DNA from 2 places in the Psychrobacillus syltrankelensis genome. Region 2 is predicted to be linked to the other one. Evidence: a T-box and tRNA genes for the amino acid it is inferred to sense, from the RefSeq annotation. Region 2 holds a T-box; the other holds one or more tRNA genes.

Region 1 (4,657 bases), 1.4 Mb from region 2:
TTTGAACATGTAAAGGGAGTACTCTTCCTTCTTTTAGCTTTTTATTAAACTGAAGAAGCTCTTCTTCTGTTGGTAGCTTGTCGTAGAACAAAAAATATGCTACTTGTTCGAATGAATAAACTGGTATTAACTCCTTTACGTCGGTACCCCGATATCTTAGTACTCCATTTTCTCCGTCTACTAAACTAATTTTTGTTTGCACCGCAACAATGCCTTTTAATCCTTTTTGAAACATATTAATTCCCCTTCCTTTTCCTTATTATATGAAAGATATATAATTATTAAAATTAAATAAAGTCTATTATGTTGATTAATATTATTAATTAATAAAGGAGAATCTTAATGGAATATCAATGGTTGAAAACCTTTATAGCGGCTGCCGAAACTAATAATTTTAGAAAAGCATCTGAAATACTGTTAATGTCACAGCCAAGTGTTACTGTCCATATAAAATTATTGGAAGAATATCTTGGAGTTTCTCTCTTTGAACGAACTAATAAACGAGTGCACTTAACCGAAGCTGGTAAAATGTTTTATATAGAAGCTAAACAACTTACTAAAGGTTTTGAGGTAAGTGTGAATCGTCTCCATGCTTTTACAGAAGGATATACTCACAAATGGAATATTGCTATATCTCCTTTAATGGCCGAAACCATTTTACCTTATATTTTGCGTTCCTTCATGAACAATCATCCATATCTTGAAGTGTCCATACGAGTAGCAGAATCTAGTTCCATCGAAGATTTAGTGTGTAGTGGAGAAGTTAACATTGGCATTTCAGCTATAGATGCTACAAGAAAAAGTATTCAATCTATCGAACTTTATAAAGATCCACTTATATTTATTGTTCCTACTGATGCTTATGATGATGAATCAGGACCATTTTTAGATGCAGAGGACTACTTAAAAGACAATTACTTATTTACTCATCATCATCCAGTCGTTTGGGATCCCCTTCTTCTACAAATCCGCAAGAAAGTGTTGAATTTGAAAACGATGAAGGTAACGCAAGCCTATATAGTAAAACGTTTCATTCAAGAAGGTCTCGGTACATCATTTCTGCCAAAGTCCATTGTGAAAAGGGAACTTTTAGAAGGGCGTGTAATGAGTATACCTTTTGATTTGTTTCCACTTCCCGAAGTAAAGACTTTTCTTTTACTAGAATCATTGGGGGAACTAGAAAAAGAATTTATAAAAAAGATTTCCCAATATTATTTTGGCTAATAATATTTTTAGTAAAGGTGGAAAAGAGATGAAGAAACAAATATATCTAATTAGACATTGCCAAGCGGAAGGACAAGAATCCAATGCATCCCTTACTAAGAAAGGATATATCCAAGCTATTCTGCTTAATGAATTCTTAAGAAACATGAAAGTTGACCGTATTATATCTAGTCCTTTTTTACGTGCCCTAGAAACTATTGAACCTTTTGCAAAGAGCAAAAGTATAGACGTTCAAATCGATGATCGACTAGCAGAACGTGTACTAAGCTCCTTGTCGATGCCAGATTGGCTCGATAAATTGAATGAGACATTTAACAATATGGAGTTAAAACTAATAGGAGGAGAATCAAGTGTTGAAGCACAAGAACGTATATTAGAAGTAATAAATGATATCTTAACTACTGAATTGGAAAATACTATAATCGTGACACACGGAAATATCATGTCTTTACTATTGAATTATTACGATAGTAATTTTGGATTTGAGCAATGGAAATCGTTAAGAAACCCCGATGTGTTTTTATTGCAGTTCACCAATAACATTTGTTCAATCGAGCGTGTATGGGAAAAGTAAGTTCCAACGAAAAAAGGGTATTCCAATCGAATTGGAATACCCTCTTATTCATTATATATTTTATGGAGCCTAGCGGGATCGAACCGCTGACCTCCTGCGTGCAAGGCAGGCGCTCTCCCAGCTGAGCTAAGGCCCCTTAATAAGTTTTATATTTATGTACGATATGGCTGGGGTACCTGGATTCGAACCAGGGCATGACGGAATCAAAATCCGTTGCCTTACCGCTTGGCTATACCCCAATAAAATGGTGGAGGGGGGCGGATTCGAACCGCCGAACCCTAAGGAACGGATTTACAGTCCGTCGTGTTTAGCCACTTCACTACCCCTCCAAAGCTAAGTATGAAAATAAATGGTGGAGGATGACGGGCTCGAACCGCCGACCCTCTGCTTGTAAGGCAGATGCTCTCCCAGCTGAGCTAATCCTCCTGGGTTATAACAATAAGCGGCGCATTTCTGCGTCAACTTCTTTCGCTTTCTTCTCCTGTAAAACCGGACAAATATAATAATAACATATTTACCATACTAAGACAAGTAGTTCTTTTTTGATTGCCCCTACTTAATATGTAAGCTTCCAACCGGATTTGAACCGGTGACCTCTTCCTTACCATGGAAGCACTCTACCTGCTGAGCTATGGAAGCGAAGACAAAAAAATGGCTCCGAAGGTAGGACTCGAACCTACGACCAATCGGTTAACAGCCGATTGCTCTACCACTGAGCTACTTCGGAACGATATGTTTAATTAAAGTACAAATATAATTATAACAACTCTTTTTTTTATTTCAAGTTTATTTTAACAATTTCTCTAAAATTTTATAGAAGATTTTCGAACTTTAACTACAGAGATATAAAACTGGTAGCTTTAAATCATTTCCTAGGCAATAAACGATGTTAGATCATTGGCATGAAACAGCGAGAATTTAGATAGAGTAGTTCCAATACGGAAAATCCTTTACCCCTAAGCAGTTAGAAAGCGGCAGAATGAGACCAATCAAACTCTCAATAAAAAAGCTGTTATGCAGAAAAAATTAGTCGTTATATAATATCCGATTTAAAAACAAGATAATTGCATGCATCAAAAAAAGCCGTTACCGATTACTCGGTAACGACTTTTTATAGTGCCTAGCGACGTCCTACTCTCACAGGGGGAAACCCCCAACTACCATCGGCGCTGAAGAGCTTAACTTCCGTGTTCGGTATGGGAACGGGTGTGACCTCTTCGCCATCATCACTAGACTGTACGGCTTTCAATACACATCGTACTTCTTCGTCAACTTCATTCGTTCGGTCAGTCACGTACTTGAGTACGCTCCTTTCCTCTCTCAATCGTTTCCTCGAATTACTCGTGTCTTGAAACCCTCTTACTAGAGCGCTTGTTCACTCAAAACTGGATAAAAGACATTGATGAATTCAAATTCATATTTGGTTAAGTCCTCGATCGATTAGTATTCGTCAGCTGCACGTGTCGCCACGCTTCCACCCCGAACCTATCTACCTCATCGTCTTTGAGGGATCTTACTTACTTGCGTAATGGGAAATCTCATCTTGAGGGGGGCTTCGTGCTTAGATGCTTTCAGCACTTATCCCGTCCACACATAGCTACCCAGCGATGCTCTTGGCAGAACAACTGGTACACCAGCGGTGTGTCCATCCCGGTCCTCTCGTACTAAGGACAGCTCCTCTCAAATTTCCTACGCCCACGACGGATAGGGACCGAACTGTCTCACGACGTTCTGAACCCAGCTCGCGTACCGCTTTAATGGGCGAACAGCCCAACCCTTGGGACCGACTACAGCCCCAGGATGCGATGAGCCGACATCGAGGTGCCAAACCTCCCCGTCGATGTGGACTCTTGGGGGAGATAAGCCTGTTATCCCCGGGGTAGCTTTTATCCGTTGAGCGATGGCCCTTCCATGCGGAACCACCGGATCACTAAGCCCGTCTTTCGACCCTGCTCGACTTGTAGGTCTCGCAGTCAAGCTCCCTTCTGCCTTTACACTCTTCGAATGATTTCCAACCATTCTGAGGGAACCTTTGGGCGCCTCCGTTACACTTTAGGAGGCGACCGCCCCAGTCAAACTACCCGCCTGACACTGTCTCCTACCCGGGTTACGGGTATGGGTTAGAATTTCAATACAACCAGGGCAGTATCCCACCGACGCCTCCTCCGAAGCTGGCGCTCCGGGCTCTAAGGCTCCTGCCTATCCTGTACAAGTTGCACCAAAATTCAATATCAAGCTATAGTAAAGCTCCACGGGGTCTTTCCGTCCTGTCGCGGGTAACCTGCATCTTCACAGGTACTATAATTTCACCGAGTCTCTCGTTGAGACAGTGCCCAGATCGTTACGCCTTTCGTGCGGGTCGGAACTTACCCGACAAGGAATTTCGCTACCTTAGGACCGTTATAGTTACGGCCGCCGTTTACTGGGGCTTCAATTCGCACCTTCGCTTGCGCTAAGCACTCCTCTTAACCTTCCAGCACCGGGCAGGCGTCAGCCCCTATACTTCACCTTACGGTTTTGCAGAGACCTGTGTTTTTGCTAAACAGTCGCCTGGGCCTATTCACTGCGGCTCTTCTAGGCTATACACCCAAAAGAGCACCCCTTCTCCCGAAGTTACGGGGTCATTTTGCCGAGTTCCTTAACGAGAGTTCTCTCGCTCACCTTAGGATTCTCTCCTCGACTACCTGTGTCGGTTTGCGGTACGGGCACCTATCACCTCGCTAGAGGCTTTTCTTGGCAGTGTGAAATCAGGAACTTCGGACTAAGTCCTCGCCATCACAGCTCAATGTTACAGAGTGCGGATTTGCCTACACTCACACCTTACTGCTTGGACGTGCATAACCAACAGCACGCTTACCC
Region 2 (4,657 bases):
AGCGCTCGACCCACTTCACCAAATTCATATTTTTCGGATAGTCTCGTAACTTGGTCTATTGTTTCATTCAATCGGGTTAAAATCCAAGCATCTGCAACGGACTTTTTACCATCTAAATTAATTTCTTCAAATTTTAAGCCATCCATATTCATTAATGCAAAACGAGACGCATTCCAAATTTTATTGGCAAAATTCCAAACTGCTTCTACTTTTTCTGTAGAAAAACGTAAATCTTGCCCTGGAGAAGAACCAGTACTCAAGAAATAACGAAGTGAGTCAGCACCATATTTATCTATCACTTCCATTGGATCAATACCATTTCCAAGTGATTTCGACATCTTTCGACCATCTTCTGCCCTTACTAACCCATGAATCAGAACATCCTCAAATGGTCGTGTCCCAGTAAATTCGATACCTTGGAAAATCATACGAGAAACCCAAAAGAATATAATATCATAACCAGTTACAAGAGTATTTGTTGGATAGTACTTTTTAAATTCTTCATTATTAGCATCTGGCCAACCGAGTGTAGAGAAAGGCCATAATGCAGAAGAGAACCATGTATCTAATACATCATTATCCTGCTTCCAATTCTCAGCATCCGCTGGCGCTTCATGTCCAACATACACTTCTCCAGTTTCATTATGGTACCAAGCAGGAATTCGGTGTCCCCACCATAGTTGACGAGAAATACACCAGTCATGAATATTTTCCATCCATTGTAAATAAGTTTTTTCAAATCGTTCAGGTACAAAATTTACTTTACCTTCTGTTTGTTGTAATTTAATTGCTTCATTGGCAAGTGGCTGCATTTTTACAAACCATTGCGTAGAAAGATATGGTTCTACTACTGCTCCACTACGCTCGGAATGCCCTACAGAATGAAGATGTTCTTCAATTTTGAATAAAACACCAGCGTCCTGTAAATCTTTAACGATTTGTTTACGGCAAGCAAAACGATCCATTCCTTCGTAGCCTGCAGCATTTTTATTCATTGTACCGTCTTCATTCATTACTAAAATACGTTGTAAATTATGGCGGTTCCCAATTTCAAAGTCATTCGGATCATGGGCAGGAGTAATTTTTACTGCTCCACTACCAAAATCCATATCCACATAGTCATCCGCAACAATTGGAATTTCACGGTCAACAATCGGAAGTTTAACCATTTTACCAATTAGGTGTTTGTAACGCTCATCTTCTGGATGAACAGCAACTGCTGTATCTCCAAGCATTGTTTCTGGTCGAGTAGTTGCAATATTGATAGAACCAGTACCATCTGCAAGTGGGTACTGCATATGATAGAATGCACCCTGTACATCTTTATGGATAACTTCGATATCAGAAATAGCCGTTTTGGTTGCAGGATCCCAGTTAATAATATATTCACCGCGGTAGATTAGCCCTTTGTTATACAGATTTACAAACACTTCTTTAACAGCATTTGAAAGTCCTTCGTCTAATGTAAAACGTTCACGTGAATAGTCTAAGCCAAGACCAAGTTTTGACCACTGCTCGCGAATATGCCCAGCATACTCTTCTTTCCATTTCCAAGTTTCTTCTACAAATTTTTCACGCCCTAAATCGTAACGTGTAATATTTTCTGAGCGCAGTTTTTCTTCTACCTTTGCTTGTGTAGCAATTCCAGCATGGTCCATTCCCGGTAACCAAAGTGCATCAAATCCTTGCATACGCTTCATACGTATTAGAATATCTTGTAATGTAGTATCCCAAGCGTGACCTAAATGTAATTTCCCGGTTACATTTGGTGGGGGAATTACGATTGTATACGGTTCTTTTTCACTTTCAGGATGAGCTTCAAAGAATTTTCCTTTGAGCCACCACTCATATCGACCTTTTTCGATCGATTGGGGATCGTACTTTGTGGGCATTGTTGTCTCATTTGTCATAGTTTGTTCCTCCTAAAAAAGAATATAAAAAAACTCCTGTCGTCACTAAAGGACGAAGGAGTTTGTTCGCGGTACCACCTTTATTCGCAGATGCAAATATCACATCACGCTCTCAATTAGATAACGGCTTCAAACCGACTTTTGCTACTAATCGTTCACAAAAGTTGCTCCTGGGCTACCTTCAAACGGTGATTAACAGAAACATTTCAGCAAATTGTTTCCTTTCTTTCGATAACCAATTCATTTTACTCTTCCCAATCTTTGCATCACTATTTAGTTGTTCATATTGTACCTAATCTTATGTTATGTCGTCAAGTTAATTCACGTGAAAGGAGAATGTACGATGAGAAGAGGATATAACCCTTTATTACTCCCAGTGTGGTTACGAATAACACGTTTTTACTGCAAAGGAATTATTGCTCCAATTTGTGGGTTTCAAACAATACGTGTATTAATCATTCCAACGAGTTGGGATTTCGTAATACTTGCTTTTTTGTTATTGCTCTGTTTTTTGTTTTATAGAAACATTATTTGATGGAAACGTTAATTTTGACATTCCATCATCTAGATTAAAAATAAATTGAAGCTCCGATTCCACAACGTATGAGCTTTCTACATGTTCTGTTTCTTTCGGAATGGTTTGTTTAACTTCTTGTTTAATTTCTTGGTTAACTTCTTGTTTTTCTTCTTGTTTTAATTCCTGCGTTACTTCATGTTGTACTTTATGTTCAGCTTCTTTTTTTACTTCTTTCTCTAGTTCTTGCACTACTTCCATTTTCTTTTCTACTGGAGCTTCATATTCACAACGTACTAACCAAGCTATTTCAATAGACGCATGCTCGGTTGTATTTGTATTAACATGTTTAACATTCAAAGTTGGAGAACTGCCAGTTTTTACTTTATCTTTTGCGATATCCACACTCATCGGCACAGCATATTCAAAATAACCTACTTCACCCTGTACATCTAAATCCTCAATTTGGGTAAACTCACTTGTAGCATGATGTGCATGTTCTCCTTCTTCGAATTCGACATGACATGTGATATGATAGATCCCCATTATTTGAATCGTGTCCGCCGTTACTTTATGCTCATATTGTGGGGTAACTTCTACCTTTTTAACTTCTTTTGGTACACCAAAGCTTTTCGGAAAAAGAAACTGTTCTTTTACATCCCATACTTTCACTTCCATTTGTCATCCTCCTTCATATAGGACAACTTATGTTAGAACTTCTTAGAATATGAAAAAGCCTCATAAATTAATACGAGACTTTTCCTTCTTTATTTTTTTGAAAGTTTTTCGAAGACAGTATGAAAAGCTTGAACAGTTTTTTCAATATGCTCTTCAGTATGAGCACTTGATAAGAACAATCCTTCAAATTGAGAAGGAGGTAAATAAACTCCTTCTTCGGCCATTAAACGGAAATATTTAGCAAACAGTTCTAAATCAGATGTTTTAGCAGTATCGAAATTAATTACATCCTCATTTGTGAGGAAAAATCCAATCATTGAACCAGCACGATTTACAGTGTGTGGGATATTATATTTAGTTGCTGCTTCACGGAAACCTTTCTCCAGTAAATCACCAAGTTTAATAAAATGCTTATACGAATCTTCCGTTAAACGTGTCAGTGTTTCATATCCTGCGGTCATTGCAAGTGGATTACCGGAAAGTGTTCCCGCTTGATAGACAGGGCCACTTGGTGCAATCATTTCCATAATTTCACGTTTACCACCGAAAGCCCCAACTGGTAAACCACCACCAATTACTTTTCCGAGGCAAGTTAAATCTGGTGTAATAGCAAAATATCCTTGTGCACTATTATAACCAACACGGAATCCTGTCATTACTTCATCAAAAATTAAAATAGTTCCATATTGTTTCGTCAATTCTCGAAGTCCCTCTAAGAATCCTTCCACTGGAGGAACAACTCCCATGTTTCCTGCAACTGGTTCTACAATTACTGCTGCTAAATCATCACCGAAGTTTTCGAATACATGGCGAACGCTTTCTAAATCGTTATACGGTACAGCAATTGTATTTTTCGCAATCGATTCTGGAACACCAGGGCTATCTGGTAAACCTAGAGTAGCGACACCAGATCCAGCTTTAATCAGCAAGCTATCACCATGTCCATGGTAACTACCTTCAAATTTCACTATTTTATTTTTCCCTGTATAGCCTCGAGCTAATCGAAGGGCACTCATTGTCGCTTCGGTACCAGAGGAAACCATGCGCACCATTTCAATAGATGGAACACGTTCCATCACAAGTTTGGCAAGTTTGGTTTCAATTAAAGTAGACGCTCCAAAGCTTGTACCAGTTTCAGCAACTTGTTGAATAGCTTTGACGACATTAGGTTCAGTATGACCTAAAATAAGTGGTCCCCAAGATAGAACATAATCGATATATTCGTTGCCATCGATATCAGTAAGAATAGCTCCTTTTCCACTTTCCATGAAAATTGGATCCATATCCACAGATTTAAATGCACGTACGGGACTGTTAACTCCTCCTGGCATTAATTCTTTCGCTTCTGTAAATGCTTGTTTTGATAACTCATATGATTTAGTCATTATTTCTCCTCCAACCAACGTGCAACATCTTTTGCATGATATGTCAAAATGATATCTGCACCAGCACGTTTCATACCTGTTAAAGATTCTAGAACGATCTCTTTCTCATTAATCCACCCGTTTGCGGCAGCAGCTTTAACCATTGCATATTCACCACTTACATTATAAGC

What was found. A T-box is a leader RNA that pairs with one kind of tRNA and senses whether it is charged. The one in region 2 lies ahead of ACTSKG_RS01360 (valine--tRNA ligase), so its partner is inferred to be a tRNA-Val.
Region 1: it encodes a tRNA-Val, which carries the amino acid that the T-box ahead of ACTSKG_RS01360 (valine--tRNA ligase) is inferred to sense. The anticodon was not compared.

Annotation. Positions count from the first base shown of each region.
Region 1 covers NZ_CM144227.1:2,787,366-2,792,022, reverse strand. Annotated here, with positions in the region: gene ACTSKG_RS13590 (citrate/2-methylcitrate synthase) at 1-235, opposite strand, end outside; gene ACTSKG_RS13585 (LysR family transcriptional regulator) at 343-1,224, shown strand; gene ACTSKG_RS13580 (histidine phosphatase family protein) at 1,253-1,798, shown strand; tRNA gene ACTSKG_RS13575 (tRNA-Ala) at 1,862-1,934, opposite strand; tRNA gene ACTSKG_RS13570 (tRNA-Gln) at 1,963-2,037, opposite strand; tRNA gene ACTSKG_RS13565 (tRNA-Tyr) at 2,044-2,127, opposite strand; tRNA gene ACTSKG_RS13560 (tRNA-Val) at 2,149-2,224, opposite strand; tRNA gene ACTSKG_RS13555 (tRNA-Thr) at 2,365-2,437, opposite strand; tRNA gene ACTSKG_RS13550 (tRNA-Asn) at 2,451-2,525, opposite strand; rRNA gene rrf (5S ribosomal RNA) at 2,917-3,032, opposite strand; rRNA gene ACTSKG_RS13540 (23S ribosomal RNA) at 3,219-4,657, opposite strand, start outside.
Region 2 covers NZ_CM144227.1:271,809-276,465, reverse strand. Annotated here, with positions in the region: gene ACTSKG_RS01360 (valine--tRNA ligase) at 1-1,910, opposite strand, end outside; T-box leader at 1,956-2,181, opposite strand; gene ACTSKG_RS01355 (hypothetical protein) at 2,407-3,102, opposite strand; gene hemL (glutamate-1-semialdehyde 2,1-aminomutase) at 3,192-4,487, opposite strand; gene hemB (porphobilinogen synthase) at 4,487-4,657, opposite strand, start outside.